Regions from separate parts of the Gloeothece verrucosa PCC 7822 genome, predicted to be linked through region 1. Evidence: predicted binding sites of a transcription regulator. Region 1 holds the regulator's gene; the other holds the start of a gene.
The links. Region 1 encodes NtcA, which controls nitrogen genes in cyanobacteria. Its sites were predicted from a motif close to TTTGTANCNNNNGNTACAAA; they were not measured.
Positions count from the first base shown of each region.

Region 2: the regulator NtcA is predicted to act here: its motif matches at 5,585-5,604, upstream of CYAN7822_RS19230 (CmpA/NrtA family ABC transporter substrate-binding protein).

Region 1 covers NC_014501.1:4,823,989-4,836,508, reverse strand. The annotation lists gene CYAN7822_RS21535 (hypothetical protein) at 11-823, opposite strand; gene CYAN7822_RS38705 (hypothetical protein) at 889-1,332, shown strand; gene CYAN7822_RS21525 (Uma2 family endonuclease) at 1,389-1,979, opposite strand; gene fabI (enoyl-ACP reductase FabI) at 2,172-2,948, opposite strand; gene ntcA (global nitrogen regulator NtcA) at 3,180-3,857, shown strand; gene CYAN7822_RS21510 (DUF3084 domain-containing protein) at 3,882-5,390, shown strand; gene CYAN7822_RS21505 (pre-16S rRNA-processing nuclease YqgF) at 5,418-5,816, shown strand; gene CYAN7822_RS21500 (MDR/zinc-dependent alcohol dehydrogenase-like family protein) at 5,833-6,786, shown strand; gene CYAN7822_RS21495 (GMC oxidoreductase) at 7,005-8,579, opposite strand; gene CYAN7822_RS21490 (cytochrome c oxidase subunit 3) at 8,751-9,356, opposite strand; gene ctaD (cytochrome c oxidase subunit I) at 9,474-11,171, opposite strand; gene CYAN7822_RS21480 (cytochrome c oxidase subunit II) at 11,231-12,199, opposite strand; gene CYAN7822_RS21475 (DUF2231 domain-containing protein) at 12,266-12,520, opposite strand, start outside.
Region 2 covers NC_014501.1:4,327,898-4,340,417, reverse strand. The annotation lists gene CYAN7822_RS19245 (nitrate ABC transporter ATP-binding protein) at 1-987, opposite strand, end outside; gene CYAN7822_RS19240 (ABC transporter ATP-binding/substrate-binding protein) at 1,020-3,017, opposite strand; gene ntrB (nitrate ABC transporter permease) at 3,060-3,902, opposite strand; gene CYAN7822_RS19230 (CmpA/NrtA family ABC transporter substrate-binding protein) at 4,028-5,353, opposite strand; gene CYAN7822_RS19225 (NarK family nitrate/nitrite MFS transporter) at 5,865-7,379, shown strand; gene CYAN7822_RS19220 (riboflavin biosynthesis intermediates N-glycosidase) at 7,486-7,923, shown strand; gene CYAN7822_RS19215 (hypothetical protein) at 7,987-8,313, shown strand; gene CYAN7822_RS19210 (hydantoinase/oxoprolinase family protein) at 8,461-10,545, shown strand; gene CYAN7822_RS19205 (GNAT family N-acetyltransferase) at 10,589-11,092, opposite strand; gene CYAN7822_RS19200 (glutathione S-transferase family protein) at 11,240-11,890, opposite strand; gene CYAN7822_RS19195 (class I SAM-dependent methyltransferase) at 12,032-12,520, shown strand, end outside.

The DNA of each region.
Region 1 (12,520 bases):
GTAGATCATTTTACTCAGCGATTTTTTCTGATACTGGAGCAGTGGGCATCCGAGCCGGCGTACTCCGATAACTCACGTTCACTCCTTCTTCAGATTGTTCTAGCACTAATAGCGGGGTAGGTCGAGCTTTTTGGTCCCACTGCATCAGAACCACATGACCATGAATAGCAGGCTGCCAATTTTCATGCTCAGAATTAGCCGATAGAAAAACTTCCACGCACTCAATAATTTCATTAACGGTGGTAGAAGAAGTTTGAGTCGGTAACTTGGTTAATTTAATCTGAATTCGGAACAAAACTCCTTTATTCCATTTTCCTTCTCCTGTTTCTACTTCATAAGTAACATCAAAATTTTCATCAATTTTACGGCTACCGGGAACTACACCAGCCATATTTTTATCTGTACTTGGACGTAAAGCTTCCCCGATCAACTGAGTAATTTTCATCTTAATTTGGTTGACGATAACATAATGGAAGACTTCTTCATCCATTCGCATTCTTAAATAATCAAGATTAAATGCCCGAGAATGAACTAAATCCGGATTAGACTCCATCTTTTTAATAGTCACTAAGGCTAATTTCAGTTTTTTCTTTAAATCCTTAGTTTTAAATTGCTCAAATTTTAAAGCTTTCTCCGCCTTAATAATTTTTAGCTTACCATAGACAACTACAGCAATTAAAACGAGCGCTAAGGCACTGGTGCTATACATCCAAGCCTTGGCTCCAGAGGGATTTACTGAGGATACTGAAATCGGGGATGATGTCGCTAATTCGGTAGAAGTTTGTGCTAAAACGGGATTGACGAACAACCATTGAGAGGACATATTTCACACTTTGACCAAAATTGTAGTGCTATACTCAGAGTTCCCAAAAAGGAGGCGAATTTAACATGGCATCACTAATAAAAGATTTAATAGTCCCTACTTGTGACTCCCAGAAAGTTATTCAGACGCTATCATGTCTATCTATCGTGGTTTTAGTCAGTCTGTTATGCTTGGGAACAAATTCAGCCGCCATCGCTGTTACTGTGCGGTTTCCTGATACGGAGTCAGCTATGATCATCGCCCAACAAGGAGACAGTAAAATTCCGCCTGTAGTGGTTAATAGTGTTCGTCAGGATTTAGCGCGGCGTACCAATATTGCCACTGACAAGTTAAAACTTAAATCCGCAACGCGACAAACTTGGCCCAATGGCTGTTTAGGACTAGCGGCTTCCGATGAAATTTGTACTCAAGCGTTGGTTGAGGGGTGGCGAGTGGTAATGTCTTATAAAAATCAAACTTGGGTTTATCGAACCGACAGCCAAGGAAGAGTCATCAGAATGGAAAAATAAGAGCCTAATTGCCATAAATTTTTATTAGTCTTAGCCGTTTATTGAGTAGCTTATCCTTACCAAATTTTATTCATATCTAAGACAAAACCTACCAGTAGAGGCTCTCCGGTGAGCGAAGTAGGATTATCTAAACATTCCTCGGTTTTATCGCTACGGTAAATATAAACCTGGCGATTTTTCCGGTCAATTAACCAGCCTAATTTTACTCCTAAAAAAATCCACTCTTGCATTTTTCGTTGTAAAGAAACAACCGAATCACTAGGAGAACGTAATTCTACAACAAAATCCGGACACAGAGGCGGGAACTTGATTTTTTCTTCGGGAGTTAAACTATTCCAACGGTCTAAAGTGAGCCAAGCGGCATCAGGATTCATGGGGTCCCTAGAGGCTCCTTTGATGCGAAATCCGCCACTAGAATCAAAAGCCATTCCAGTCCCATCTTTTTCTGTCCAATTATAAAGTTGGGCACTTAAACTTAAATTCCGATTACTGGTGTCTCCTCCGGCTGGGGTCATAATTAATAAATCTCCGGTTTTTGTATCTCGTTGAATAACTAAATGATCATTGATATCACACAACTCAAACAACTGATCATCATCAAGTTTAATAGAAGGAGGCAAAGTGATTACTAATGGATTTGACAGCATAAACAATTCCTCAGTTATTAGTTATTAGTCATTGGTCATTAATTATTAGTTATTAGTTATTAGTCATTAGTGGTTAGTCATCAGTCAAAGTCGTCTAGCTATCATTAATGAGGGATTAAAGCTCAGTAATTGAGAATAAAATTCAAGACTAAAGACTAATGACCAAGGACTAAAGACTAATGACTAAAAAAATTACATTCCCATGATTTCGTAACCAGCATCCACGTAGATAATTTGTCCAGTAATGCCACTCGATAAATCACTACACAAAAAAGCCGCCGTATTTCCCACTTCTGTCTGAGTGACAGTACGTCTTAAAGGGGCAGTTTTTTCTACATGATGAATCATATCTAAAATACCGCCCACCGCAGAAGAAGCCAGAGTCCGGATCGGTCCGGCAGAAATCCCATTGACGCGAATGTTATGAGGTCCTAACTCAGCCGCCAAATAACGAACACTCATATCTAAACCGGCCTTAGCAATGCCCATCAAATTATAATTAGGAATGACTTTCACTCCCCCTAAATAAGTGAGAGTGACAATACTGCCGCCTTCTGTCATCAAAGGTTTAGCGTATTTAGCCAAACGGGTTAGAGAATAGGTACTAATTTCTAAAGATTGCTGGAAAGCCTCCCGAGAAATAGCACTAAAATCTCCGGTTAAACCCTCCTTATCGGCAAAAGCCAAACAATGGATCAAAATGTCAAGCTTTCCCCATTGATCAGCGAGGGTTGCAAAAGTTGCCTCAATCTGTTCTTGATTCTGTACGTCACAAGGCACAAATATGCTAGGATTGAGGGGTTCTACTAACTCTCGCACCTTTTTTTCAAAACGTCCTTTATCATCTGGTAAAAAGGTTATACCAAGATTGGCTCCGGCTTTGTGTAACTGCTGGGCAATCCCCCAAGCGATGGAACGATTATTGGCAATGCCTGTAACAAGCGCGTTCTTTCCGTTTAAATCTAACATAGTGGTTCAAAGGGTAAAATTTCTTGGCCGTAAGTTGAGAGCGTCAAAAGGGATGGTTATAATCTTTGAATGTATGCCTTCATCGAGACTCACACCCCCCATAAAACCATTGTTAAACAAAAAGTCCCTAAAAATTTTGCCAGTTGGCTAGGAAGTGTGTTTAATATTTATTAATTTAAGACTCGATTAAGTCTCAAAGAACCTTTTATTTTCCTCTCTGTGTTAAGTGTGATGGATCTATCCCTGACTCAAGATAAACCTTTAGCTGCAGTCTTTCGTCGCATCGGTGGCGGTAACTATCCCCCTGTCGTAGAATCCTATGAGAGAGGAAAAACCATTTTCTTCCCGGGTGATCCGGCAGAGAGAGTTTACTTTCTGCTCAAGGGGGCTGTTAAACTCTCGCGAGTTTATGAAGCCGGAGAAGAAATCACAGTAGCCTTGTTGCGCGAAAATAGCGTATTTGGGGTACTATCTCTCATAACAGGAGAACGCTCAGACCGGTTTTATCATTCTGTGGCCTTTACCCCTGTAGAATTACTTTCAGCACCGATTGATCAGGTAGAGTTAGCCCTCAAAAATAATCCTGAATTATCGATGTTAATGTTACAGGGATTGTCGTCACGGATTTTACAAACCGAGATGATGATTGAAACCTTAGCTCACCGAGATATGGGTTCTCGGTTGGTGAGTTTCTTATTAATTCTGTGTCGAGATTTTGGTGTCCCTACACCAGATGGCATTCGAATTGATTTAAAGCTATCTCACCAGGCGATCGCAGAAGCCATTGGCTCTACCCGAGTCACTGTTACTCGTCTATTAGGAGATTTGCGACAAGAAGGCATGATTTCAATCCATAAGAAAAAAATTACTGTTCATAATCCCGTCGCTCTGAGTCAACAGTTTACTTAACTCTATCCAAGAGCAGTTACAATCATGACTAGCGCCTTTATCCTAATTACAGCAATCCTGATTTTAGGAGGGTTAATCGCTGCATTAGGAGATCGCATAGGAAGCAAGATCGGCAAAAAAAAGCTGAGATTATTTAATCTGCGTCCTCGTCAGACAGCAGTGCTTGTTACTATTGTAACAGGGATAGCCATTGCAGGTTCAACCTTGGCGTTGTTATTTAGTTTAAGTAAGTCTCTACGTCAAGGCGTTTTTGACCTGGATAAATTGCTCAATGAACGTCGAGATGCCATTAAAAAACTTGAAACCAATTTACAAACCGTTAAAGAAGAGAAAACCTCTATAGAAAAAGAATTAAATATCGCTCAAACTAAACAGACATCAATTCAAAAACGTCTTTCTCAGCTAAATAAAGATTTTAAAAAATCTCGAAGTCAATTTGATCAAGTATCGAGTCAATTAACAATTTTACGCTCGGATATTCAATCTCTATTAGAAGAACGTCAAGATCTGGTGGAGCAAAGGCAAAAGTTAACCCAAACCATTGAGAATATTCAAAAGCAAGTACAAGAAAAAGATCAACAATTAACTGAACGAGAAAATAGCCTAGCTCAACAAGATAAAAAACTTGCCCAACAAAATCAACAATTAACTCAACAAGATCAAATTATTGCCGAAAATCAGTCTCGGATTCAACAATTAGAAAAAGCGAAAAATAAATTACAAAACCAAATTAAGCAACGTGATAGTAAAATTTCTTTCTTAGATAAAGCCATCGCTCAAAAAGATGAAAATCTGAAAAGTCGAGAAGAAAAATTAGGAGAATTAGAAAATCAGTTGGCTTTTCTGAAACGAGAAGTAGAAGTCTTAGAACAATATTATCAAAATTATCAAGACTTACGGGAAAGAAAAATAGCAATTCTTAAAGGACAAGTTCTATCTTTAGGAGCATTTCGCTTAACTCGACCTGAGTCTGATACAATTATCAAAGTGATCGATCAACTTTTACAAGAGGCAAATAGAACCGCCATAATGGCCACTCGACCTGAAAGTAAAAATACAGATGAAAGACTGGTAAAAATTACTAAAGCTCAAGTGGAACAATTAATTCAAACCCTAAAAGATGGGGGAGAATATGTGGTCCGAATAATTTCAGCCGGCAATTATGTTTTAGGAGAACAAGAAATTAGAGTCTTTGCTGATGTGGTTCCCAATCAAAAAATTTTTGACGAAGAACAAGAAATAGCGGCTGTATCTATAGATTCAGGAAATTTGACCGAAGAAGAAATTCAAAAAAGATTAGATATTCTCTTATCAGCCGCTCAATTTAGAGCCAGGAGACAAGGCATTTTAGGGACCATTCAAATTGGAGATGGAAGTTTAACAAAATTGGTTCAGTTTATTCAACAAGTTAACAGCAGTGAACAACCTTTAGATGAAATTCAAGCAGTTGCATCTGAACCCACCTATACCGCCGGACCGCTAAAACTTCGCTTGGTTGCCGTCCGAGATGGTAAAGTGATTTTTAGCACTTAAGTCATTGGTTAATAGTAGGTAGCTCCGATGATTTTAGGATTTGATCCCGGTAGAGATAAATGTGGTGTGGCGATTATGGGAAATGACCGTCAGATTTATTATCATGAGGTAGTAGAATCAGATGGCGCGATCTCGGTCATAAACACCCTATTTCAACAGTATCCCATCGAATTATTAGTCATGGGAAACCAAACCACCTCTAAAACTTGGAAGGCTAAACTAGAAACAGAATTAGCCGAGTCTATTCCTATTGTGATGGTAGATGAGAGAAATAGCTCACTAGAAGCCCGTGATCGCTATTGGGAAATGTATCCCCCCAAAGGGTTACAGTGGTTTATCCCTCAAGGAATGCGGCTTCCTCCTCGTCCTATTGATGACCTGGTGGCTATCTTATTGATAGAACGCTATTTAAATAAAACACCCTAATAATAAAGAAAATTATATGAAAGGACTTTGGCTAGAAAACCAACAACTTCACCTGCGTACCGATATCCCAACTCCTTCTCCTCCATCTGGTGAGGTTTGTGTACGAGTTTTACGGGCAGGAATTTGTAATACTGATCTAGAATTACTCAGAGGTTATTATCCCTATAAAGGTGTTCTCGGCCATGAATTTGTCGGACTGGTAGAAAACGGACCCGAACATCTGATCAATAAACGGGTAGTAGGAGAAATTAACGCCAGTTGCGGTTATTGTCGTTTTTGCCGCACAGGACAACCGACTCACTGTGAAAATCGCACGGTTTTGGGTATTGTTAACCGTCATGGGGCTTTTGCGGATTATCTGACTCTACCAGTTACTAATCTTCATCCTATCCCGGATTCGATCACCACTGATGCGGCAACTTTTACAGAACCGGTGGCGGCGGCGTTGGAAATTCAAGAACAATTGTCTATTACTCCTAATGAACGGGTTTTAGTGGTAGGAGATGGCAAATTAGGGCAATTAGTCGCTCAAACCCTGGCTTTAACCGGTTGTGAACTATTGGTCATTGGTCGTCATCGGGAAAAATTGGCACTATTAGAAGCCAGAGGCATAAAAACCGGGTTGAGTGAGGCGGTGAGTGATAGGGCGTTTGATATCGCGGTGGAATGTACCGGCAACCCTGAAGGGTTTAGTCTGGCTCGTCGTGCCTTGCGTCCTCGTGGTACGCTAGTGCTGAAAAGTACCTATGCCGGCAATTTAACCCTAGATGCTTCTTCTTTAGTGGTGGATGAAATTACGGTTATGGGTTCTCGTTGTGGTCCTTTTCCTAAAGCTATTGAATTACTCGCAGCCGGAAAAATTGATGTAGAGGGGTTAATAGATGGGCGTTATCCCCTTAGTGAAGGAAAGGAAGCTTTTGAAGCGGCGCAACGTAAAGGCGTGTTAAAAATTTTATTGGAGATGAGTTAAATTATATATTGTAAAGCTTGAGATATTAACAAAATATGAGTATCTAGAAGTAACTTCATTTAGGTTCAAATAAATCTAAAATATCATCAGATAATGATGCGTTAAAGTCACACAATAAAAATAGGATGCCTTAAGAAAACATCCTACAGTTAATAATTCTTTTAGCCTGCTATGCTAAGGCTTTGTTCGGTTGGCCCCCGCCCTTATTGGGTAAGGGATTATTTCAAGCGTTCAATCAAATGATCTCCCACTCGCAGCGCATTAGCAATAATCGTCAAAGCCGGAGTCACACCAGCACTAGACGGGAAGAAACTCCCATCAACAATATAAAGATTATCCACATCATGAGCGCGACAATTGATGTCTAAAACCGATGTGGTGGGATCTTCCCCAAAGCGGCAAGTGCCACACTGATAAGCCACCACTTGAATCGGAGTTTCACTGCGCGGGTAAACCCCCCAAGGAAACAGAGAATTATCCGAACTGCGATCAATAGCTTTGAGAACATCCATCCAACGATGAATCAGGCGATCATGAGCTTCTGTATTATTCGGAGTATAATCCAAACGGAGCTTATCCCCCACTAGCTGCACGCGATTATTGGGATCAGGTAAATCTTCCGTCTGCAACCACCAACCAATAGAATGATTCGCCAATTGCCGCAACCCAAAACCCGGCATCAACTTCACCAACAGCGACAAAATCGGCATCGCCTCAGTGGGCAGCATATCTTGAACGATATTACCAGTATTTTGAATATGACCCATCGGGGAAGAAAAATCTTTATCTCCCCAGTAAAAATCATTCACACAAATGGTCTTTTGAAACACACTCTTATTCGGTGCAGAACTAAATTGCACCATCACCGTATTCAGGTGTTTCATAAAATTTCGTCCCACCTGATCCGAACGATTCGCTAATCCGATAGGATGCTTTTCACTGGCAGATCGTAGCAACAAAGCCGCCGAATTAACCGCGCCACAAGCTAACACCACAATATCGGCGAAAAATAAATAAGACTGCCCACAAATTTCCGCTTCTACGGCCTTAACTTCTCGTCCCGAAGAATTGGTATGTAAACAGACCACCTTAGCCTTAGTTTTTAGGCTCACATTCGCATATTTTAACGCCGGTAAAACGCCCACTTCTTCAGAATTCGTCTTAACATCAGCCCGATTAAGAACAGTCGTATCCCCTTCGATATTAGGACTTTCAAAGAAATTATGGCGATTATTTTGCTTAATCCCTAAAGGCAGATGAAACGGATGTAACCCTTGCTTAGAAATCGCCTCACAAATTTCTTGCATCCGAGGTTCATGAGTTACCGGCTGATGGGGATATTCTTGGGTGCGGGGTGGGTCGGTGGGGTCTTCACCGCCTTTTCCATGAACATTGTAAAGCTTTTCGGCTTCGGTGTAGTAGGGTTCAAAGTCTTGATATTTCAGGGGCCATTCTGGTGAAACTCCATCCTGATGTTGAACTTTTTCAAAATCCCGTTCCCGCATCCGCAGTAAAGCCGCGCCGTAAAACTTGGTACTTCCCCCTACCCAATAGTTAATGTGAGGACGAAATCGATCTCCTGAACTGTCGAACCATTCCTCATCGGCCGAGGGAAGGTCACTTTTAGCCACCATATCCATCGCATTCCAACGTTCATTCTCATGAGGCGATAAGTCACCCCGTTCTAGGATGAGAATTTTTTTGCCGGTTGGTGCGAGTTTTTGGGCTAATGTTCCGCCGCCTGCTCCGGTTCCGACGATAATTACATCGTAGTGTTGATCGTCAATTATCATAGTTGTTTCCTGTCAGTTATTAGTCATTCGTTATGAGTCAGGAGTCATCAGTCATCAGTCATGGGTTAACCGTTATTAATTCTTCGGGGTATTTTTAACGATTAACTTCTCTTTGTTGACTGGGGTCGGGAACTCGTTCCCGACTGTTGACTGTTAACTGTTAACGATTCTTTATTGCCATAAATAAAGAAGGATAAATAAAATAATCCAGATGACATCGACAAAATGCCAGAACAAAGAAGTCGCATTAATTCCGAAATGACCCCTGTCATAGTTGCCCGGAATAAAAGAACGCATCAACATAATTCCTTGTAACAGAATGCCGCTTGCTACGTGCAACCCGTGAAAACCGGTCAATAAATAAAACATTCCCCCGAAAACCCCCGAGGTAAAGCCGAACTCAAGATGGCTCCATTCAATGCCCTGACCTACTAAAAAGTAAGTCCCCATCGCCATTGTGGCCACTAAAAAGACACGAAATCCTAACAGATTTTTGCGTTCGAGAAACTTTTCGGCTACGTAGATCACGCCGCTACTGGAAACCAAAATTACTGTATTAATAGCAGGGTCTTTAATCTCCAGTCCAGAAACTCCAGGCGGTAACCAGTTAATCGCCGTTGTTTTATAAACAAAATAGCCTATAAAAAAACTCAAAAATATCACACTTTCCGAGAGCAAAAACACCACAAAGCCGAACATACTATTCGCTTCTTCATCGTGGTGATGTTCAAGAGTTATCGGTCGCTGTAAATGTTCAGTTGTAATGATAGAACTCATGATTTGATCCTTAGTTAAAGCCGATAAGTACCTGGACAAAAATAAACAACAAAAATGGATAAGGTGGGCAAAAGTTTAACGTTTTAAGCAACTTTGCCCACTGGATCGGATGACAGCTTATTGGGCTGGTGAAGCGACTTCTGTAGAGTGAGACTCAGCCGCCTGACCTGGAGTGGCGATCAAGGGTTCATTTCTCCCATATCCGTAGGGTTCACTGATCACTACTGGGATTTCTTCAAAGTTTTCATGAGGAGGAGGTGAGGGAACCAGCCATTCTAAGCCGATGGCCCGCCAAGGATTAGCTGGTGCTTTTGGACCTTGTATCCAAGAACTGACCATATTGAAAATAAACGGCAGGGTAGACATCCCTAATAAAAAGCTTCCCACACTGGCTACCACGTTCCAGTTGGTGAATTCTGGGTCATAGGAGGCCACGCGGCGCAACATTCCTTGTAATCCTAGGGGGTGCATGGGGAAAAAGTTGAGGTTAGTGCCGATGAAGGTTAACCAAAAATGTAATTTTCCTAAGCCTTCATAGTACATCCGCCCTGTCATTTTCGGGAACCAATGGTAGAGAGCGGCATATATTCCCATCGTCACTGTACCGAAAAGAACGTAATGGAAGTGACCGACGACAAAATAAGTATTATTAACATGAATATCCACAGGCACGGCGGAGAGCATGATCCCCGTAATGCCAGAAAAGACAAACATGATCAAAGCCCCCAGAGCAAACAACATGGGGGTATTGAGCCGCAGTTTACCGCCCCAAATGGTCGCTACCCAGGCAAATACTTTAATTCCGGTGGGGACAGACACACACATGGTAGTGAGCATGAAAACCAAGCGCATCCAAGCGGCTGTTCCACTAGCATACATATGGTGAACCCACACAAAAGCACTGACTGCGGTAATAATCAGGGATGAAACGGCTACTACCTTATAACCGAATAGGGGTTTACGAGCATAGACGGGAAACAGTTCCGAAAAAATGCCAAAAACCGGCAGAATAATCACATAAACCGCCGGGTGGGAATAGAACCAGAAAAAGTGTTGAAATAGAACGGCATCTCCTCCCTTGGCAGGGTCAAAAAAGCTGGTTCCTAGGGTCACATCGAATAGCAGCATCACCGCCCCGGCTGTGAGTGCCGGTAAGCCGAAGAGTTGGATAATTTGAGCGGCGAATACGGTCCAAACAAAAGCCGGCATCCGGAAAAAGGTCATCCCCGGTGCCCGCATTTTAACAATGGTGGTGACAAAATTGACCGCCCCCATGATGGAGGATACCCCAGAGATAGCAACCGCTAAAATCCAGACGGTTTGACCATTAAGCCAGAAACCTGACGGATTTTGCAAACTCACCGGCGGATAAGACCACCAGCCGGCTTGTGCCGAACCACTGGGCAAAAAGAAACTGGCCATGATCAGCGTACCCACCACCGGAACCATCCAGAAGGCAGCCGCATTCAGACGAGGAAAGGCCATATCTCTAGCCCCAATCATCAGGGGGACGAGATAATTAGCCAGACCGAGTAAAGAGGGGAATGTCCACAGAAATAACATAACTGTGGCGTGCATCGTGAACATCCCATTAAAAAAGGTTCGTTCTACCAAATCGGCTTCCGGGGTGATTAATTCTCCCCGAATGACCATCGCGAATATGCCACCGATGAGGAAGAAAAAGAAAGAGGTAACGAGGTACTGTATGCCAATGACTTTGTGGTCAGTGCTAAAGCTGAAGTATTGCTTCCACGCTGCACCCTTTTTGTGATGAGAATGTTGATTAACAACGGTTTCTATATGAATTTCTGTCATGTCCTTTTGATCCTATACAGCGAGTAATCACTCTTTAATTCAACTGGGTTGAACTTTGTCTAGTCGTGATAATTGACTACAGGAGGACTTGCCGGTGCGACGGAAGGCCAGCCAGCTTGAAACGGTTTGTTTTTGTTGGTTTCTTGTTCGTACTCGGTAGCCGCTTGATTGGTTGCCGGAGTTGGTGTGAGAGTTGCTGCGGAGTGAAGCCACTTTTGATAATCCTCAAGGGATTCCACTATTACATTGGCCTGCATGGTGGCAAAATAAGTGCCGCTAAATTGAGAATCTCTCAGCCGATATTTACCGGTCCGGATGGGGGTAAATTCAACGTCTAAAGGATGGGCGGGAATAATATCTTGTTTGATGCGAAAGGCAGGAATATAGAAGCCGTGCAATACATCATCCGATGTTAAAGCTAGACGAATCCGTTTTCCTTCGGGTAAATGTAATTCTGTGCTACTAACCTTGCTATTGGGATATTTAAAAACCCAAGCCCATTGTTTAGCCTCTACTTCGATTTTTTCCACCGCTTCAGGAGTATTGGCGGTTGTAGCAGCCATCGCCGACTCCATTTTTATCGGTAAATGGAGATGTCCTAACCCCATGTTGGTTTGAATTCCCATGTCTATGTAGATTTGGTAACTGTAACCAGCTATCCAAAATACGAGCAAAATGGGGATGGCTGTCCAGATGATTTCTAGGGTAACATTCCCTTCAACCGGGGGCCCGTCGCTGTAGTCGTATTTACCCGCCTGTTGGAAAAACACCGAATACATGACTGTTCCGGTCACCCCAAGAAAGATAAAAGTCCCTAAAGTGACTAAGAAACTAAATAAATTATCCACTAATAAGGATTCGGCGCTGGCTTGTGGGGGTAGCCAAGCGTAGGATAGTTGTCCTATCCAGATACTAATCGCCATTAAAATTACGGCGATCACACCTAACATCAACCACCTAGAGGGAGGAATCTCAAGTTTATGGTGATGGTGGGATGAATTATGTCCCCCCTTTGACTCCTGTGACATACTAATAACCTCGTATTGATGAGTTAACCGTTATTCGTTAACAAGGAGACGGTTCCTATCACGTCTCTAAAAATGAACATTTTCGCTCAATCGCAATAATCCATCGGCGCTATGGTGAGCATTTTCGCTCAATCGCAATAATCCACCGGCGGTATTGTGTACCATAAACTCGGCCGCCAGTTGGGCCCCTAGGGTTCCGTGAACATACATCAGAAACATAATCCCGAGTCCTGCTGCCAGATAGCCCCACTGCACTTGTTGTAGTTCATTTTTACGCCATAAGTAGCGCTGAAATCCTCTCCAGATGGCCATCCCCACCAT
Region 2 (12,520 bases), 500 kb from region 1:
CGTATTAGTAGAAGGTTGAGAATGTTTGGGAATAAATGTCTGCAATAATCCCCATCCCATCAGACCCGCAAGGGCAATTCCCCCCACAATTCCCGCCATTTTTAGGTAAAATTTGGGTTGATTTTCCGATGGTGTTTCTACTTCAGTAATAGGGTCTTCAGAAATAGCACAACGATGATAAAGAAAATCTAACGCAGAGTTACGCAGTGCATAATAATTCGGGTCTTGTAAAATTTGGGCACGGACTCGGGGACGAGGAAAAGGAATATTGAGTATTTCGCCAATTTTGGCGGCTGGTCCATTGGTCATCATGACAACGCGATCGGCTAAAAATAAAGCTTCATCTATGTCATGAGTAATCATCAGCACAGTTAAGCGATATTCGCGCCAAATTTTTAGGAGTTCTTCTTGTAATTCCTCCTTAGTAATAGCATCTAAGGCCCCAAAAGGTTCATCGAGAATTAAAACTTGGGGACGAATTGCCAAAGCGCGAGCAATGGCCACTCTTTGTTTCATCCCGCCTGAGAGTTGATGAGGCTTTTTTTGGGCGGCTTCTGTCAAACCCACCATTGATAAATATTCTTCTACGCGAGCAATTTTTTCGGCTTTAGTCAGGTGAGGATAAACCGAATGAACGGCTAAATAAACATTTTCAAAAGCTGTTTTCCAAGGCAAAAGACAATAATTTTGAAAGACCATCATGCGGTCCGGTCCCGGTTGTGTGATCAGTTTGCCTTGTAGCCGCACTTGTCCTTCTGTGGGCTGATTAAAACCCGAAACCATGTTTAAGAGAGTGGATTTTCCACAGCCAGAATGGCCGATCAAACACAGAAATTCCCCTTCTTGAACCGTCAAATTAATCTGATCTAAAACCGTACAAAAACCCTTAGCAGTTGAATAGACTTTAGAAACATTATCAATCAGGAGAAAAGGCGAGAACGTGTTCTCCTTGTGTTGTTCCGGTTGACTGGTGGTGAAGGTTTGCATAATTAATTCTAAAAAACTCAGGCATAAACAATTTAAATGGTTGCAGGTTCATCGAGGAGAATTTCTTCTACGGTGAAGTCTCGATGAAGGGTTAGGCGTTGTAGATAACCAAGGGGATCATCGGCATTAAATACCATCCCATCAAACAGTTGAAAATGACGGCGATCACTTTCGAGATCGGGTAATCCCAATTCCCGACAAGCTTGACCATATAAATCCGGACGGCGTACCCGTTCCAGAATTTCTACCCAGTTTCGCGGAAAAGGGGCATATCCCCAACGGGCAAGTTGGGTCAAGATCCATAAACCCTCAACCCGTCCAGGACAATTGCTTCCGTCGACGTGGAATTGATGGAAACGCCCCTTTAATTCTGGCAGTTCTAGCTTACCCCGATGATAGGAATCGATGAAACCCGGACAGATAACTGGCGGTAAAGCCCCAATATATTGAGGTTGACTAAGTAAGTTAAGAATTTCTTCTCGATTCCGTCGATCATCGCAATATTGACAGGCTTCTAGTAAGGCTTTCACTAGGGCAATGTGGGTTTCTGGATGCTTGGCCACCCAGTCCTCACGAACCCCTAACACTTTTTCGGGATGTCCTGGCCAAATTTCTAAATCAGTGGCGATCACATAGCCCAAACCTTCGTAAACCGCCGCATTATTCCAGGGTTCACCCACACAGTAACCTTCGATGTTACCGGCTTTGAGATTGGCTATCATTTCCGAGGGAGGAATAACGACGAGAGAGACATCATGATCCGGATCAATTTCTCCAGAAGCCAGCCAATACCGTAACAGCAAGTTTTCCATCGAGGCCGGATGGACCACCCCAAAACGATGAACCCGATCTTCACTGCGGTCCAAAACGGCTTTTAAATCTTTTAGCCTATTGACTCCCTGTTGGCCATAGTGGTTAGCAAGAGTAATTGCATTGCCGTTGCGGCTGAGGACTAAGGCAGTAATGATAGGAATAGAAGGTTTTCCTCCTGCACCGATAGTCATTCCTAGCGGCATACCGGCCACCATCTGCGCGGCATCTAAGCGCCCTGTGACCACGCCTTTAGCAATGTCTTTCCAACTGGTTTCCCGGCTTAAGGTGACTTGTTCTAACCCGTGTTTTTTGAAAAAGCCTTTTTCTTGGGCCACGATTAAAGGGGCGCAATCTGTTAGCGGTAAAAAGCCTATATTGAGGTTGATTTTTTCTAAGCCATGACGGGCAATTGCCACTCCGGACACCTGTCCGACTTTCTGGGTGGATCGCTTTTGCTGGTTGAGAAAATAGACGATTTCGTTACGGAGGTTGTAATACAAAGGATGCTTAACCACTTCTAAACGCTGACGGGGACGAGGGATAGGAACCTCTAAAATTTGTCCGATATGCGCTTCGGGACCTGTGGTTAACATGACTACCCGGTCCGATAGCAATAAGGCCTCGTCTACATCGTGAGTAACCATAATACAAGTGAGGTGATTTTCTTGGACAATTTGCATTAATTTTTCTTGCAAATTTCCTCGGGTTAGGGCATCTAACGCGCCAAAGGGTTCATCTAAAAGTAAAACTTTCGGGCGCAGGGCTAAGGCCCGGGCAATGGCTACCCGTTGTTTCATCCCTCCAGATAATTGTGCCGGACGTTTGTTAGCCGCCTGTCTTAGTCCCACGAGATCGATGTGGTGTTCGATGATCCCTCGTCTTTCTCCTTTGGGTAGGTCCCGTAAAACCCGGTTAACGCCTAGGGCAATGTTTTGTCGGACACTTAGCCAGGGAAGCAGGGAATAGTTTTGAAAGACTACCATGCGATCGGGTCCGGGCCCTTTGATTTCTCTGCCTTCGAGTATGACTCCTCCACGAGTGGGGCGATCTAATCCCGAGATGAGGTTTAAGAGGGTGGATTTTCCACAGCCTGAGTGACCAATGAGTGAGATGAATTCTCCTTTTTGGATTTTTAATTCTATGTTTTTTAGGGCGATGTATTTTTCGCCGTTGGGGAGGGGAAATACTCGGTCTATGTGGTCGATTTCGAGGAACATGGGTTATGTTAAATTAAGATTTTTTTGAAGGGCGCAAAGGGGTTATTTTTGTTCTTCTGGGACGATGAGGTTACCGATAAATCCGACCATTCTGTCTAGTAAGAGGCCGACGACTCCGACGTAGATTAGGGCGAGTATGATTTGTCCTAGGCGTGAACTGTTGTAAGCGTCCCAGATGAAAAAGCCGATTCCGACTCCTCCGACTAACATTTCTGCGGCTACGATGGCTAACCATGATAAGCCGATTCCTATTCTTAGTCCGGTGAAGATGTAAGGGACGGCGGAGGGGATTAATATGTTAAAGAAGTATTCTATTTTTGAGAGTTGTAAGACTCGTGAGACGTTGCGATAGTCTTGAGGGATTTGTTGTACTCCTACGGTGGTGTTGATGATGATTGGCCAAATTGCTGTAATGAATATTACAAAGATGGCTGATGGATCGGATTGCCGAAAGGCGGCTAAGGATATGGGTAACCAGGCTAAAGGGGGAATGGTTCTTAAGACTTGAAATATTGGGTCTAAGGCATCGTACATTAACGGACTTGCACCGATCAGAACCCCTACACTAATTCCTACTAGCGCGGCTAGGGAAAAACCTATGCCTACCCGTTGTAAACTGGCTAATATTTGCCAAAATAAGCCTTTGTCTGTGCCGCCATTATCATAAAATGGGTTAATAATCAAGGGGTTCCAAGTCTCTTTTAAAACCGTTAACGGAGAAGGTAAATTAGGGTTTTCTCCTGAACAAAGGATTTGCCAAATTGTTAAGAATATCCCCAGAGCAATAATAGGGGCAATAATTTTTCTCGGAGATTTGTTAAATAAGGCGACTAAGGAAGTTAGCCAAGGGTTTTTCTTATTTCTAATTTTTAGAGTAGGATTCATTTTTATTTAGGCAACAGCAAGTAAGTAGGTAGACTCCCAATAAAGTTAACAGTGAGATTGGGGAAAGGGGAAGGGGGAAAGGGGAAAGTACCAATGACTAATGACTAATGACTAATGACTACTAACTAAACCTTTTTAATTTTCAGAGATTTTAAATACTCTTCGGGTTTTTCTGGGTCAAATTTCACCCCATCAAAGAAAGTTTCAACCCCCCGAGAAGGACTCTTAGGAATATCGGCTTCAGCGACTTTAAGTTCAGAAGCGGCTTCTCGCCATAAGTCTTCGCGGTTAACTTCATCGACTAATTTTTTTGTATCGGTATCGGCGGGAATATAGCCCCAACGAATTTCTTCTGTTAAAAACCACAGATCGTGACTTTTATAAGGATAAGAGGCATGATCTGACCAGTATTTCATTAATTGAGGAAAGTCTTTTTTGACTTCTCCTGTGCCATAATCTATCTCTCCTTTAGACCGTCCGATAATATCGGCTGCCGGTACTTTTAACCATTTATCTTGAGAGATAATTTGACACATTTCTTCTCGATTCTCTGGCTTATCGCACCACTGCTGTGCTTCCATGACGGCCATGAGAATTGCTTTGGCGGCTTTAGGATTTTTATCGGTCCAATCTTTCCTTAATGTTAAGGCTTTTTCCGGGTGATCTTTCCACAGTTCACCGGTGACTAAAGCCGTATAACCGAGTTTTTGATTGACTAATTGAGCGTTCCAAGGTTCCCCAACACAAAAGGCTTCCATGTTGCCGACTTTCATATTAGCAACCATTTGCGGGGGCGGCACAGGAACCACAGAAATGTCTTTATTCGGATCTATACCTCCTGCGGCTAACCAATAGCGCATCCACAGGTCATGGGTTCCCCCAGGAAAGGTAACAGCCGCTTTCATTTCTTTGCCTGAAGATTTGGTTTTACTCAGTGCCGCTTTCAGGGCTTTAGTATCGGTTCTTAATTTTAAATCTTGATAATTATTTGAAACAGAGATGGCCTGACCATTGACATTGAGTCGGGCTAAAAGATACATGGGTACCGGTTGCTTGGTTTTGGTGATGGTTCCCAAGGTCATTAAATAAGGCATAGGACTAAGGATGTGGGCCCCATCGATTCCTCCTCCACCAGAACCGAGTTCTAGATTATCGCGGGTGACGGGCCAAGAGGCTTGTTTTAGCACTTCTACCTCGGTCATCCCATATTTATCAAATAAGCCTTTTTCTTTGGCAATAATTAGGGGGGCTGCATCCGTTAGGGCAATAAATCCTAATTTGGCTGTGGTGACTTCTGGTCCGTCTTTTGTCCCTGTTGCTGAAGCCGCTACAGGACTTGAGTTAGTGGTGGTCGTTTCGTTGCTAGGACTGCTACAGCCATGAATAATTAATGTGCCTGCTGCGGTTGCACCTGCTGTAATGATGAATTTTCTTCTCGATAATCTGGTCATAGGGCTTTACTAGGGATTTGGACAACTCACACTGAAGCAATTTAAAACTTGGTTTAGCTAACCAATGGGTAATCTAAAATTGACATTCTTGCATCGAGAGAACTGTAGTTTTTGTAACAAAGTATTGCGGTCGATGCGTTTTTTACATAGATGTGTTGCATTTTGTTAAGAGAGCCAAATAGATGCAGAAAAAGAATTGCGTTTATGCAATTAACCCATTATTTATAAATTTTTGTAACAAAAGATACGAAAGCTCGAGAAAAACAATGTGATTCTTATTAAGTAAGAGAGGCAAAAATAATAAATTTTTTCTCTTATATTTAGGCTCTGCTTTAGAACCAAGCACTAAAGAGTTTAGGGTTATTAACTTTAGTAAAAGGAAGCGAAGGATATTTTTAAATGTCGGAATATATATAAATTGTATATGACCTAAAAAATTAGCAATTTTTATTGATTGAATTTACATAAGTTATACAGCACAAAGCTAGAGTTTGCTTAATGGAGGTAATAAATGCTCAAAGAAATGTGGCAGTTGCGAGGAAAATATAAGATATTACATTTGAGTTGGTTCGCCTTTTTCCTCACCTTTGTTTGTTGGTTTAATTTTGCGCCTTTTGCTACAACTATTGCCAAGGATTTAGGATTAACGCCTGAGCAAATAAAAATCGTAGGAATTTGTAACTTAGCGCTGACCATTCCGGCTCGTATTATTATCGGAATGTTATTGGATAAATTCGGGCCGAGGATCACTTATAGCTGTCTGTTAATGTTTGCGGCTGTTCCTTGTTTGGCGACGGCTTTCTCTACAAGTTTCGATCAATTGGTTTGGAGTCGCCTATTGATGGGCATCGTCGGCTCAGGCTTTGTGGTGGGAATTCGCATGGTGGCTGAATGGTTTTCCCCTAAAGAGATTGGTATTGCTCAAGGAGTTTATGGCGGTTGGGGCAATTTTGGGGCTTTTGGGGCAGAGTTTGCCCTCCCTATGATTGCAGTTAGCACAAGCTTTATGGCAGGAAGTGCTTCTAACTGGCGTTTGGCTATCGCTTTAACCGGCATTATCGCGGCAGTTTACGGAATTATTTATTACAACAATGTTCAAGATACACCCCCCGGTAAAGCTTATCGCCGTCCTAAGAAAAATGGCGCGATGGAAGTCACCAGCGCTAAGAGTTTTTGGGCAATGATTATCATGAATTTTGGCTTAATTTTCGCCTTGGGTTTACTCGCTTGGCGCTTGGAAATGGTCAAATTCTTGAGCGTTAGTCAAATGTATCTGGTTTGGGCGTTGTTGGCTGCTTTATATGCTTATCAAACTTATCAAGCTTGGCGCGTTAACCGCGAAGTCCTCAATGGTGGCAAAACTTTCACCCCTGAGCAACGTTATAATTTTCGTCAAGTGGCTTTGCTTGAATTTACTTATGTCACCAATTTTGGCTCAGAATTAGCGGCTGTTTCCATGCTTCCGGCCTTTTTTGAAAAGACTTTTTCTTTAGATCATCATATTGCAGCCATGCTGGCGGCGAGTTATCCTTTCTTTAATTTAATTTCTCGTCCGAGTGGCGGTTTAATTTCCGATAAATTCGGTTCTCGCAAATGGACTATGACCATTCTCAGTGCCGGCATAGGGGTAGGTTATTTATCGGCTCATTTTATTAATGCGAGTTGGCCCATTCCTTTAGCGATTGCTGTTACAATGTTTTCGGCTTACTTTGCTCAGGCCGGTTGTGGGGCGACCTTTAGCATCGTTCCTCTGATTAAAAAGGAAATTACCGGACAAATTGCTGGTAATGTGGGTGCTTATGGGAATTTCGGCGGTGTGGTTTATCTGACGATTTACAGTTTAACGGATGCGACGACTCTATTTACCACAATGGGTTTGACAGCAATGGTTTGTGCTTTTATGTGTGGTTTCTTCCTTAAAGAACCCAAAGGATCTTTTGCTGACAAACTTGAAGCCGAACCTCAATATCAACTCGATGGGGTTCCTGTAGAAACTGACCCAGATTTTCAAGTTAAGCGGCTTTAAACCTTAAATTTCCCCCTTAATACCTTGATATATCTTCTCGGGTGGGCAGTCGCTCACCGGTTTTTTTTGTATTATAAGATAATACACTTATTTTTAGCAAAAAACTATGGCAATTTATTTTTATAGTACCCGTGAACAACCTTATGGGTGTTTTTCAAACTTTTCTCAACACGGTTTCGAGTTAGAAGGTTTTTGGTGGCCCACTTCTGAACATTATTTTCAGGCCCAAAAATTTCCCAATCATCCTTGGCAAGATCAGATTAGAAAGGCAAAAACCCCTAAAGATGCGGCTAAGATGGGACGGGATAGACGCTATCCTTTACGAAGTGACTGGGAAGAGATAAAAGATGAGATTATGAAAAGGGCAGTATGGCAAAAATTTACCACTCATGCTGATATTCGGGAAATTTTGTTACAAACTGGAGATGAATTAATAGTCGAAAATTCTCCCATTGATTATTATTGGGGATGTGGTGCAGATGGCACTGGAAAAAATCGCCTAGGAGAAATTTTGATGGCTGTGCGGGAAATTTTACGCGCTTAAGATCTTGAAAGAGAGCAATTGCTACAATTATTTAAGAGTTATTTTTATTTTTGAGTATAACTTATGTCAACTACAAGCCTTACTCATCCCTTAGATTATCTTATTGTTAGACGGGAAGGCGCAACGTGGTATTTTAAACCCGGCACTCGCATTTTTTATAATCCTCAAAATGTCCCTGTATCTTTGGCATTAGAAGATAGGTTGCATCGGTTTGGATTACAGCCAACTCAAATTATGATTGAATTATTTCGCTTGAATGGGGGTAAACCAGGATATTATCTAGTTAATCTCAGACAGAAGCACTATTACTACTGCGGATTAACTTGGAATGATATTAAAAGTACATTTAATAATTTAGGAATTGGCGCAAAGGAGTCAACGGAAAAATAAGTTTAAAGTTGATTATCAATAGTTATTAGAACAAACAATAGAACGTCTTAGCGAAGAAACAAATGGTAGTGCGGCGACTTGGTTTGCAAAAACCATTGCCAATTTATAACAATAAAAGCCTTAAAATACAAAAGTTACTTAAAAAATATGCTAAAATTATTTGCTGATAGAGGCGGCACATTTACCGATATGGTCGCGGTAACAGATAATCCGTCAATTATAGACAAACTCTCAAAACATCCTGACAGATTTTTAATTGTTCCTCTTGCTAACCATCAGTGGGTGATTGTCTATAAATTACTTTCAGAAAATCCTGAACAATATCAAGATGCAGTCATCCAAGGCATTAGAGATATTTTAAGCCTGGCTAAAAATGAACCCATTCCTACCGCCGAAATAGAAGTGGTAAAAATGGGAACAACTGTAGCGACAAATGCGCTATTAGAAAGAAAAGGCGATCAAGTGGTTCTTCTAATTACTAAAGGATTTAAAGATGCTTTACGAATTGGCTACCAAAACCGTCCTGATATTTTTGCCCGTCAGATTATTTTACCCACGATGCTTTATGAAAGGGTGATAGAAGTATGGGAACGTTATGATGCCAACGGAAATGAATTAAGTCCTGTCAATATTGAACAAGTTACCAAGGATTTACAATCAGCTTATGATAGTGGTATTCGGAGTTGTGCCATTGTTTTAATGCACAGTTATCGCTATCCGAATCATGAACAACAAGTAGCCGCTATTGCCCAAAAAATCGGCTTTATGCAAATTTCTATCTCTCACCAAGTGAGTCCATTAATGAAATTAGTAATGCGAGGAGATACCACCGTAGTTGATGCTTATTTAACCCCAATTCTACGCCGCTATGTTAATCAAGTGGCCGGTCAATTACCGGGGATCAGATTAATGTTTATGAAATCAGACGGGGGTTTAGTGGATGCCCAACAATTTCAAGGAAAAGATAGTATTTTATCGGGTCCTGCTGGCGGCATTGTCGGTGCAGTCCAAACCAGTTTAAGGGCAGGATTTGAAAAAATTATTACCTTTGATATGGGAGGAACTTCCACTGATGTCGCTCATTTTAAAGGGGAATATGAACGACAATTAGAAAACGAAATCGCCGGGGCGCGGATGCGGGTACCGGTTTTAGCTATTAATACTATTGCTGCCGGCGGGGGTTCAATTTTGTTTTTTGATGGGTCTAGTTTTCGGGTCGGCCCGGAATCTGCGGGGGCAAATCCTGGTCCGGCTTGTTATCGTCGAGGCGGCTCATTAGCGGTGACGGATGCTAATGTAATGTTAGGCAAAATTCATCCTCAATATTTCCCCTCAGTTTTTGGCATTGATGGCAATTTACCGCTAGATAAAGAGATTGTCATCGAAAAATTTAGCCGCTTATCTCAGGAGATTAATAACCATTCTACACCTGAACAAATTGCCGCCGGATTTATTGCCATTGCCGTCGAAAATATGGCCAATGCGATCAAAAAAATATCGCTACAAAGGGGTTATGATGTCACTCAATATACCCTTTGTTGTTTTGGGGGGGCCGGGGCACAAGTTGCCTGTTTAATTGCCGATACTTTAGGCATGAAAAAGATCTTTCTTCATCCTTATGCGGGGGTATTATCGGCTTATGGAATGGGATTAGCTGATGTCAGGGCCATTAGAGAGGGAGGAGTAGAACAACCTTTAACATCAGAATTAATTCCGCAATTACAACAGTTAATGAAAGTATTAGAAAATCAAGCCAGAACAGAACTCAACCGCGATGAAACCATTAAAGATGAGCAAATTGTGCAAAAAGTCAACTTAAAATATTTAGGAACCGACTCGACTTTAATGGTGGATTTTGCTGATGATGTAACGGTAATGCGGCAAGAATTTGAGACAGAACATAAATCTCGATACGGGTTTATCCAAGCCGAAAAACCCTTATTAGTTGAATCAGTTTCAGTCGAAATTATTCAAACAATGGATACTCCTGAAGAACCCTTAATTAGCCGCACTCGTGCTATCAATGAACCTCCTGCACCTGTTGAGACAGTGAAAATGTTTGCGGCTGACACTTGGCATGATACCCCCGTTTATCGGCGAGAAGACTTACAACCATTAGATCAAATTATTGGCCCTGCCATCATTGTCGAAAAAATTAGCACAATTGTGGTTGAACCCAACTGGAAAGCCGGATTAACTGAACGTCATCATCTAATCTTGCAACATTTATAGAGATTTTTTGCCAAGTAAGAAAATCTCTATTTGTGTTAAAACTTTACAATAGTGTAATTATTTCTGGTATCCAAGTGAAAAAACAGCGATGGCCTTTTTGCTCTATAATCTTTGCGCCTAACCGATAGTAAAAATTAAGTCCACCACTGTTGCGAGCATCAGCAGTCCAAGAAAGATGAGTACAATCGTTTTCTTTGGCAACTTGAGCTAAATAACTCATCAATGCCATACCTACTCCCTGGTTTCTCATATCTTCATCTACATACAAATCATCAACCCAAATACTGGGTTGACCGGCAAACGATGAGTATCTAAATTCGTACAAAGCAAATCCAAAGGCAAGTTCTAAGTTTTCAGCAAATATGACGTAAGCGAAAGGTACTGGTCCAAAAATTGTTTTACATATTTTATCCTCAGTGACTTGAAGCACTCCAGAATAAGCACCAATGTTTCTATCAAACTCAGATTTCTTTTGAAGAAATGAAAAAATTAGTGACACATCATCATGGGTGGCAGTCCGAACTTTTATTTCTTTGTTCTCAGTCATTGTTTTCTTTTTTAACCAATTGATCTAAAAGATCTAGATAAATAGAAATAAAATGATGCGTTATGACGGATTATTCCCTTTAAATTCTCTCAAAAATTGTAGCCGCCTAACACATCTACTTACAATTAATTTGATTGGGTTGATTTTTTATGACATTCTCGCCGCCATTCGAGACTTGATGGCTTCAAGAATCTCTTTACTTGCCTCTGTTTTTTGCCAAGAAGGACGTGCTAAAAGGCCATGACACCAAGCACTCAATTTAGGATAATCTTGTAAAGACACTCCCGCTTTTGGCAACCAAGGAACAACAGTACCCGCAACCGCATCAGCCAGAGTAATATTATCACTGCCAAAAAAAGGACGTTCATCAAGCAAACCCTCAAAAAACTTCAACACGACAGCAATTTTCTCTTTAGCTTTGGCAATTTTTTCTGCATCTCCTCCAGGCAACCCTAACATCACAGGAAACAAAGCACTTCCGGCAGGCAATAATTCATTAGCCGTTACAAACTGTACCATTCGCACGATTGACAAATCCTTGGGGTTATTGGGTAACATAGTCGGAGTAGGATATTTAGCCTCCAAATAATCCAAAATAGCCAAAGATTCAATTACATTATGACCATCATCCACCAAAACCGGAATATGATGAAAAGGATTGATCGCCAAGAAATCCGGCTTAAACTGTTCCCCAGTTAACTCAACTTCAATCAATTCAAAATCTAGACCCTTTTCCAAAAGAGTAACCCAAACACGGCGAGAATTAGGCGAAATCGTAGCATGATAAAGCTTCAGCATAAAACCCTTAAAAATTAATTAATCCTTACAATCCTATCATAAACTCCCCCTATTTATAGCATCCTAAAAAAACACCTCTTTTTATCCTCTCTGCCCCTTTAGGCAGGAACGCCAAACAAAAATATTACTTTCCTAAACCTTATGAACTCCCACCCTCAAAACCCACCTTTTAACGACTTTGAAACCTTTGCCGAAACCTATGCAGAACGTTCACAATTTAATTCTCACAATGCTTACTATGAAAGGCCTGCTATGTTCTCTCTCTTATCCGAACTCAAATTTAAACGAGTCTTAGATGCGGGTTGTTCGGGCGGCATTTATTCTCAATGGTTAGTCAAACATAATGCCGAGGTAGTCGCCATTGACATCAGCCGTAAAATGGTACAATTAACCCAACAAAAACTCAAAAACCAAGCACAAGTTTACCAAGCCGATTTAAATCAACCCCTAACTTTTCTCGAAAATGCGTCATTTGATCTAATCCTAAGCTCATTAACTATGCACTATTTAAAAAATTGGGAAGAAGTCTTTAAAGAATTTTCCCGCCTTCTATTACCCGAAGGATTATTATTATTTTCCACCCATCATCCTTTGATGGATTTTCAATTATTTGAAAAAACCGATTATTTC